Regions from separate parts of the Pseudoalteromonas sp. 23_GOM-1509m genome, predicted to be linked through region 2. Evidence: riboswitches for the same ligand, from Rfam matches in the RefSeq annotation. Region 2 holds a riboswitch; the other holds the start of a gene.

Region 1 (4,432 bases), on a different contig from region 2:
AAAAATTTTTATCGTGAGGATAAAAAATTGGACATAGATTTATTAAAAACATTTGTTGAAGTGGTGCGTACTCGCCATTTTGGTAAAGCGGCAGAAAACCTATATATAACGCAGTCTGCGGTGAGTTTTAGAATTCGCCAATTAGAGCAGGGCTTAGGCGTAAATTTATTTATTCGTCAGCGTAATAATATACAACTCACTGCACCGGGTGAGCGTTTGTTACCGCATGCGCAAATGATTATTACTGGGATGCAAAGAGCCAAAGTGGATGTTGCACTTGCAGATAATATGCATAAGCAAATTAGCTTAGCAGGTACGCCTAATATTTGGGATGCATTTTTACAGTTTGGTATTACAAATATTGTATCGGCGATGCCTGGTGTATCGCTGGTGGCAGAAGTGAAAGCGCAACAAGAAAGCACTCGCTTATTGTTGGAGCGCACCCTTGATTTAGCTATTTTATTTGATCCTCCTAAAGTTGATGAACTTGTGGTTGAACGTATTTGTGAACTGCCCATTATTCCGGTGAGTGGTTACGATACGGCAACCAGTGATAACTTTTTTGATAATCAATATGTGTATGTTGATTGGGGAACCACGTTTTCTCTTTGGCATGCGCGTCAGTTTACCGGTAAAACACCGCCTTATTTTAGAACCAGTACAGGGCGTATAGCGCTTGATTTAATACTGCAATGTGGCGGTAGTGCGTTTATTCCACAGGTATTAGTTAAAGATCATTTAGAAAAAGGCGAACTTTTTCATGTAAAAGGGGTAGAAAATACCTCAAGAGATGTATTTGTTGCCTATCATAGAGATAACGAACAGAAAGAGTTGATAGAAACCTTGGTTAATTTGTTGTCGCAAATGACACCGAGTTTATTGAAACAAAGTAAGTAGTCGGTAGGCAGTTTATTTTACATGTTATTTTGATTTCAGATTTAATGCAGTTTTATTAACTTAAAAAGACAAAAATGTGTCCTTTGTAATATTTTTGTCATTTAGTGGTGACACACTGCTGCTGTTTTAAAAATTAGTCTATTGTGATTATCGAGGAAATAACATGAAATTTGCAAAATCGAGCTTATGCTTAGCCCTACTTAGTGGTTTATCTTTTAATGCACTTGCAGAGGTAGACATTTACGGTAAAGCAAATGTAACCGTTCAATCATCTGACGATGGTGAAGGGTCGTTTACTGAAATTAAAAGTAATGCATCTCGTTTCGGACTTAAAGGGTCTGAAAAAATTTCAGACGGTTTAGAAGCGGTTTATAAGTTTGAATTTCAGGTTGATGTGTCTGATGCCGATTCTAAAGGTGATGACGACAATATTTCAGCGCGTAATCAATATGTGGGCTTTAAAGGCGGATTCGGTCAGGTTGTGATAGGCCGCAACGACACCGCGCTTAAGCAAGCGCAGGGGAAACTAGATCTTTTCAACGATCTTGAAGGTGATATAAAAAATACCTTTAAAGGTGAAAATCGTTTAGGTAACTCAGTATCTTATGCTTCAAACTCATATGAAGGTTTTAAAGTATTAGCGTCATTTATTGCAGAAGACGACGTAGATGCCAAAAATGGCTACTCAGTGGCGTTAACTTACGGTGATGCAGGCCTTAAAAAGAGCGCAGTATATGCTGCCATTGCTGCTGATAGCGAAGTCAATGGTTACGATGTAGTGCGTGCAACAGTTCAAGGTAAAATTGAAGATTTTAGACTTGGCGCAATGTACCAAACACAAGAAAAAGTAGATGGCAGCGCTGAGGCTGACGGTTACTTAGTGAATGCAGCTTACCTTATGGGTAGCAACACTTTCAAAGTGCAATACCAAACAATGGATTTTGATGACAGCGATGATAAAAGCGCGATATCGGTAGGTGTTGACCATAAACTAAACAAAAACCTTAAAGTATTTGGTTTTTACTCAAGCTTTGATATGGACAACAATGTTGACCAAGATTACCTAGGTTTAGGTATGGAATATAAGTTTTAACTAAACCTTAGTTAAAACACTCCCTTTTAACCGCACTCAGTTGAGTGCGGTTTTTTTTGCTTTAAATTATTTACTTATCTGCGCATAATAGCCAAGCATTTGGAATGAGGTGTAACTCCTCAACTATTCCCGTAACTGTGATCAGTTTTACTGTAAGTCAGATACAAATGCCTTAAAACTTCATATAACGAGCGGGTTAACTCATTTTCTTTTTGGTACGTATTAGTACTGAGTGTGGGTGTTTCCCTGCCTAGGATAATTTTTTGCACACTCACACCTCTTTAAACTTACCGCTTTTAACCGTTAACAACGTTTCTTGGCGAGTGGACAATACGTTAATTCTTAAGCACATTAATGTGAGCATTGAGCGTGGTAAATTTATTGGTTTAATTGGCCCTAATGGGGCAGGAAAGTCGAGTTTACTGCGGTGCTTATATCGATTTAATCAGCCATCAGCAGGCGACATTAAATTTAACGATACCGATATTTGGCAGCTAAAAAGTGAAGACTATGCCAAGCAAGTTGCGGTAGTGCTACAAGAAACACCGTCGCAATTTAATCTCTCGTTATTCGATGTTGTAGCTCTAGGGCTTACCCCGCATAAAACGCTATTTAGCTCGACCACCCAAGCAGATAAACAAAAAATAGCGCAGGCTATTAGTCGTGTTGGGCTTGAATCTCATAGCAATCAGTCATTTGACTCACTATCTGGCGGTGAAAAGCAACGAGCGCTTATTGCCAGAGCGATTGTGCAGCAACCACAGCTACTCATTATGGATGAACCCACAAGCCACCTGGATGTTAAATATCAAATTCAATTAATGGAGCTGGCTAAATCTTTGGGCATTACTGTGTTTGCTTCATTTCATGATTTAAATTTAGCGGCAGCCATGTGCGATGAGTTAGTGGTTATTAAAAACGGAGAAATCGCTAGCGCGGGAAAGCCTAATAAGGTGATCACCGAGCAAATGCTTGATGAGGTTTTTGGTGTTTGCACGCAAGTTAATACTCACCCTCAAACGGCGTCCAATGGCGAGTCTATTCCCCATATTACCTATTATTATGGATACCAATAACATGGCGATTATGTCTAACCATGGTGTGGCGTTAATTATTGCACTGTTATGCGCTGTATTTAGTTTATTTGTGGCATTGAGCTTTGGTGCTGCCCCTACCTCGCTCGCAGATGTATACCATAGCTTAACTTTTTCAAGCGAGGCCTCATTTACCAGCCGCATTATTATTGAATTAAGAATGCCACGTACGTTACTGGCTTTTTTGGCCGGCAGCGGCTTAGCGATTGCTGGATTGATATTACAAACAGTTACTCGTAATCCATTGGCTGACCCTTATTTGTTTGGTATTTCGTCGGGAGCATCATTAGGAGTCGTAGTATTAATGGCTTTTGTTGGAATAGGCGCAGGCATTGCGCTATCAGCAGCAGCCTTAATTGGCAGTTTAGTAGCAATGGGGTTATTAATTTTAATTGCTGGCAGTCAACGCAACGCCCAAGTTGAGTCGATGTTATTGGCTGGGGTGGCCTTATCATTTTTATTTAGCGCCTTTACCAGTTTGTTACTTTATTGGAGCGATCCGCAGGCCGTCGCGGCTATTTTATTTTGGACTTTGGGAAGTTTTGCTAGGGCGCAATGGCCGTCACTGTTATTACCTGCCTTGGTCATCATTACATGTACAGTCATTATGTTAGGTTTTAGACGCCAACTTAATGCCATGTTGTTAGGTGATGAAAGCGCAACAACGCTTGGTGTACGGGTGCATCGCTTTCGAATTTTAATGCTTATTTTAAGCTCATTGATCACAGCCGTATTGGTTGCTATGTGTGGCGGAATTGGCTTTGTTGGCTTAATGGTGCCGCACATAGTGCGCTTTTTTATCTCTCAAGGCAGCAGCGTTGGATTATTAATGACCGGATTAGTCGGGGGCATATTTATGGTATGGGTCGATGTACTGGCACGTTCATTACTCGCTAACCAAGAGCTGCCAATAGGGGTGATCACGGCGGCTATTGGTAGTCTATTCTTTTTAAGTATCTTGTATTTTCGTAAGCGCCAGCTGGTGGGTAAATAATGAAAACATTAATGGTACAAGGTACCACCTCCGATGCGGGTAAAAGCACCTTAGTGGCAGCACTTTGCAGAGTGTTTGCTAACCAAGGGGTTAATGTTGCACCGTTTAAACCACAAAATATGGCGCTCAATAGTGCCGTAACGCACGATGGTGGCGAAATTGGCAGAGCCCAAGCATTACAAGCCATAGCCGCAAAAGTTGAACCTGAAATCGACTTTAACCCTATATTACTCAAACCCAATAGTGATACCGGCGCACAAGTTATTATTCATGGTAGAGCTATCAGCAATATGGAAGCCGATGCTTACCATGACTACAAAAAAGTGGCTATGGATGCAGTATTAACCTCGCATA
Region 2 (4,432 bases):
GCCGCTTATTACGCACTAGCGCGAAATACACAATCACCTGAGTTTTTACAACAAAAACTTGATAAGCAAGCCGCTGAAAAACCGCTTAAAGAGATCTAAGTCACTCAGAGCGTCGTAACTAGCTGTTACGGCGCTTTATTCAGTGCACATATCCCTAACAATTGAGGAAGTACTTATGAGTTCGACCACACAAGTAGCAACACTCGGCGGCGGCTGTTTTTGGTGTATTGATGCAGCATTTAGGCGTGTAAAAGGTGTACTCAGTGTTTGCTCTGGTTATACTGGTGGACATACTGATAACCCAACATACAAAACTATTTGCACTGGCAACAGTGGCCATGCAGAGGTAATTAAGGTTGAATTTGATGCCAGTGTTATCAGCTTTGAAACCTTACTCGCGATGTTTTTTACCCTACACGATGCCACACAACTAAATCGCCAAGGTAACGATATAGGCACTCAATACCGCAGCGTTGTGTATTATCATAATGAGCAACAACAAGTACAAACACAGGCAGTTATTGCAGAGCTGCAAAGTCATGTTAGCGAACCTATAGTGACTGAGGTGAGCCCAGCAACCACTTTTTACCCCGCAGAGCACTACCATCAGGACTATTACAATGAAAATCCTGAGCAGGGCTATTGCAGTATTTTAATTGCACCCAAATTACATAAGTTTGAAACCGAATTTAGCGAGTTTTTAAACGGGTAATATATTAAAAAGCCCGATTTAAATCGGGCTTTTGTATATTAATAAACACTATATTAGCGATTAAAACTGATAATTTGCCCCTACAAAGAAAGTTCTTCCTGCGCTGTTATAACCTAATAGCTTACCACTGGCAGCAAAGCCCGTCGCAGCAGTAAAATATTCTTTATCAGTAATATTCTCTATTCGAGCAGCTAACGACAAATTATCTAGCAACTGGTAATTGGCTGCTATATTAAATACCGTATAAGCAGCGAGCTCCGAGTCATAATACGCAATCGAAGGACGCGATGAGCGATATTGCATATCCAAGCTGGCATCAAAATCACCCCATGTTTTAGCGAGTTGATAATTAAACGATTCAGAAGGTCTACGTGGTAAATCGGTATTCGTTTTTTCATCTGTAGCGTCTAAAAAGCTAAAGTTAACCGAGTGTTCAAAGCCTAGCGCTGAAAACTCTGCCGACAGCTCAAATCCCTGCATAGATACTTTATCTATGTTAGTGGCAATATATTTACCTGAGTCTGCATCATAATTATTACTAATCAAATTATTGATACGGTTATCGAAAATAGCAATATCATAACGGCCCCATTGGGTTTCTAAAGTTATACCAAGCTCATTATTTAAGGCTTCTTCAGGTTTAATATTATTGTTTGGTAAATAGTACGGGCTGTTAGTCACAAACGCATTAATTAACGAAGGAGCTCTAAATGCAGTACCGTGATTTAAACGTAGTGTTACATAGTTATTTGCTTTGTAACCAAGTCCTGTACTGTAAGTGTTTGCACGGCCATGGAAGTCATAATCATCGGTTCTAACAACCGCATTTGCTAACCATTTGTTATGGCTATAAAACGCGCCTATAAACAACGCCTTATTATCGCGTTTTTCTTCTGATGACGTTGCTGACGAGTTTGATAAATCCTCAGATAAATAATTAAAGCCACCCGATATATCAAGTTCTTGAGTAAGGGTATAACGCCCTCGATATTCAAACTCAACACGCTCTGTGCTATACACTTGCTGCACATCGGTACCTGTTTGGGTATTTTCTTCTTGCGAAACGCTCACCGAAGTACTTTGGCTATATACATCAGAGGCTTTGTTCCAGCCTAGCTTAGCGGTGTAATTTTCAAAGTCGTAGGCATCGTTACCCCATGCATTATCATATTGTGCTTCGCCTTCACTATACTGAGATTGCAGGCTCAACTGGCCTAGTTCAGCAAGCTCATAAGCTAAATTAAAGCCAATGTTTTTATTTTTGTAGCCATCATCATCATGATCTTTTGTGTACTCAGCCGCTGGATCTTTGCCAGTAACATCAAAACCATCCGTCTCTTCGTAGCCTAAATTATAATTAAAGCTAAGCGCCTCTTTTACAAGCCCACCAGCAAGCTGATAATTACTGTAGCTATGGCTGCCTAAAGTAGCCGAAAGCGAGTTATTTGAGGCTTTACGGGTGATAATATTAATTACTCCGGCTACAGCGTCTGAGCCATAAATAGCCGCTCTGGCACCTTTTATAACTTCAACACGCTCGATACTGTTAACTGGAATATTCGTCAGCGATACACTACCTGAGCTTGCATCGCTCACTCTTACACCATCAACCAGTACTAAGGTATATTTAGCGCTGGCCCCGCGAACAAATATATCTGCCTTTTGACCTAACCCACCATTACGGACAATATCTATCCCAGCTATGGTATTTAATATTGCAGGTAAGTCTCGATAATTCGCTTTTTCACTATCAGCGCGGTCGATAACTGCCACACTTGCTAATACATCATTTATAGGTTGTTCAAATTTATTAGCAGTTACTGTTATTGTTTCGATTGATTGTTCTGCAGCAGATACAGAAATAGAGAGTACAGCCGAAATGGCCACACCCAGTGCGGTTTTATTTAACATCATGTCCCCTATCTTTGCCCACCGCAAAGATGTTAGTAAGTAAGATTAAATCAAGGCCGGTCTCCGGACTCAGTTACCATAATTTAATACAGCATAACTTTACCGTTGCGGGGGCAGTGTTGGGATTGACTTCATCAATGAAAACGCACCAACTTCCCGATTATCCTACTAAAAAAATCACACCATTGAAGTGTTTAGCAAGCACCTTGAAAATAGGCTGCTATTGTTATCTGTTTACTAAAAAAAGTCAACGGACGTCTAAACATCTAAAAATCCAAAGATTCAAGGTTCTGGATACGGGGTTCGGGGTTCGGGGTTCGGGGTTCGGGGTTCGGGGTTCGGGGTTCGGGGTTCGGGGTTCGGGGTTCATCATAGATTTAAAAATAAAAAAGCCAAACAATATAACGTGTTTGGCTAAATACATGTTGCTTTGAGCTCAGCGCCTATAGTGCCGAGCTCGAGGCAATAAATTAATCGCGGAAGTTTTTAAACTGAAATGGTTGACCTAAATCAGCAGTGCGTACAACTTGCATAGCCGCTTGTAAGTCATCACGCTTTTTACCTGTTACGCGAACTTCTTCACCTTGAATGGCCGCTTGTACTTTTACTTTAGAGTCTTTGATGGCTTTTACTACTTTTTTAGCCATGTCTTTTTCGATACCCTGTTTAAGTGCAACGTTACGAAAAACATTTTTGCCCGCACGAGAAATATCTTGTAGCTCTAAGCTTGCAACATCCATCCCACGTTTAGAGATTTTACTCGCTAAAATATCAAATAACTGCATTACCTGAGCATCTGCTTCAGCTTTTAATTTAATTGTTTTATCGTTTAGCTCTATTGATGCATCAACGCCTCTAAAATCAAATCGCGTTTCTAGTTCACGGTTGGCGTTATCAACCGCATTTTTTGCTTCGTTCATTTCTACTTCAGATACAATATCAAATGAAGGCATAGCGTTCTCCTAACTATCTAATCTTAATTTTATGCCGCAATTATAACGTTAAAATGATAAATCTTTACATTTTTCTGCATTTTGTTCAGGTGCGATACTAAATTAGTTTGATATACTGAGGCTTCTTTTTTATACGATTTTAGGAATTTTCGTGACAAGGCGTGTTTACCAAGCAATTTTTTTAATTAGTATTGTTGCGTTTACCTTCTTATTTGCTAAAGAGGTAAAGGGCGCGGCAAACTTATTTCCGCATGTTGATAAAGTAGCGCATTTTGGTATCTTCTTTTTACTTGCCATTATTATGGATAAAGCGTTTAAACTCCCATTATATGCACAAATACTATTACTCGCTGGTTACGGTGCAGCAATAGAAATTATGCAAGATAGCCTTCCTTACAGACAAGCATCACTGGCCGATTTTGTTGCCGATTTTATTGGTGCAGCGAGCTACTTTTTAGCTAAAGCCCTGTTAACACTGCGTAAAAAGAAGCATTATGGCTAACATACTTGTTGTAGGTGATGGCGCTATTGGCTTGTTATTTAGCCATTTTTTAGCCAAGCATCACGCTATATATATACTTACTCGAAAAGGCACAGTTAATACTCGCTTTTACAGCCACAGTAACGCTGCGTCTGAAAAAATTAACGCCACTTTTATCTCACAAGAGCAGTTATCTCAAACTCCTGAATTTGATATTGTTTTATTCACGGTAAAAGCGTTTGCAGTGCAACAAGCCTATGCTCAAGTAAAACCTTATCTAGGCAATAATACCCATATTATACTGAGTCATAATGGCATGGGTAATGTTGAACAATTAAATGAACAGCTAACAAAGCAGCAGTCATTGTACTTTTT

Evidence for each region. A riboswitch is a leader RNA that binds a small molecule or an ion and turns the genes downstream of it on or off. The one in region 2 is predicted to bind cobalamin.
Region 1: linked by a shared signal. The riboswitch ahead of N523_RS0101220 (ABC transporter ATP-binding protein) and the one ahead of N523_RS0117265 (TonB-dependent receptor domain-containing protein) in region 2 are both predicted to bind cobalamin.

Annotation. Positions count from the first base shown of each region.
Region 1 covers NZ_JADO01000008.1:267,928-272,359, forward strand. The annotation lists gene N523_RS0101210 (LysR family transcriptional regulator) at 28-897, shown strand; gene N523_RS0101215 (porin) at 1,061-1,990, shown strand; cobalamin riboswitch at 2,040-2,177, shown strand; gene N523_RS0101220 (ABC transporter ATP-binding protein) at 2,254-3,066, shown strand; gene N523_RS0101225 (FecCD family ABC transporter permease) at 3,068-4,078, shown strand; gene N523_RS0101230 (cobyric acid synthase) at 4,078-4,432, shown strand, end outside.
Region 2 covers NZ_KI912434.1:355,883-360,314, forward strand. The annotation lists gene N523_RS0117255 (efflux RND transporter permease subunit) at 1-99, shown strand, start outside; gene msrA (peptide-methionine (S)-S-oxide reductase MsrA) at 176-712, shown strand; gene N523_RS0117265 (TonB-dependent receptor domain-containing protein) at 773-2,623, opposite strand; cobalamin riboswitch at 2,661-2,826, opposite strand; gene N523_RS0117275 (YajQ family cyclic di-GMP-binding protein) at 3,094-3,576, opposite strand; gene N523_RS0117280 (VanZ family protein) at 3,728-4,078, shown strand; gene N523_RS0117285 (ketopantoate reductase family protein) at 4,071-4,432, shown strand, end outside.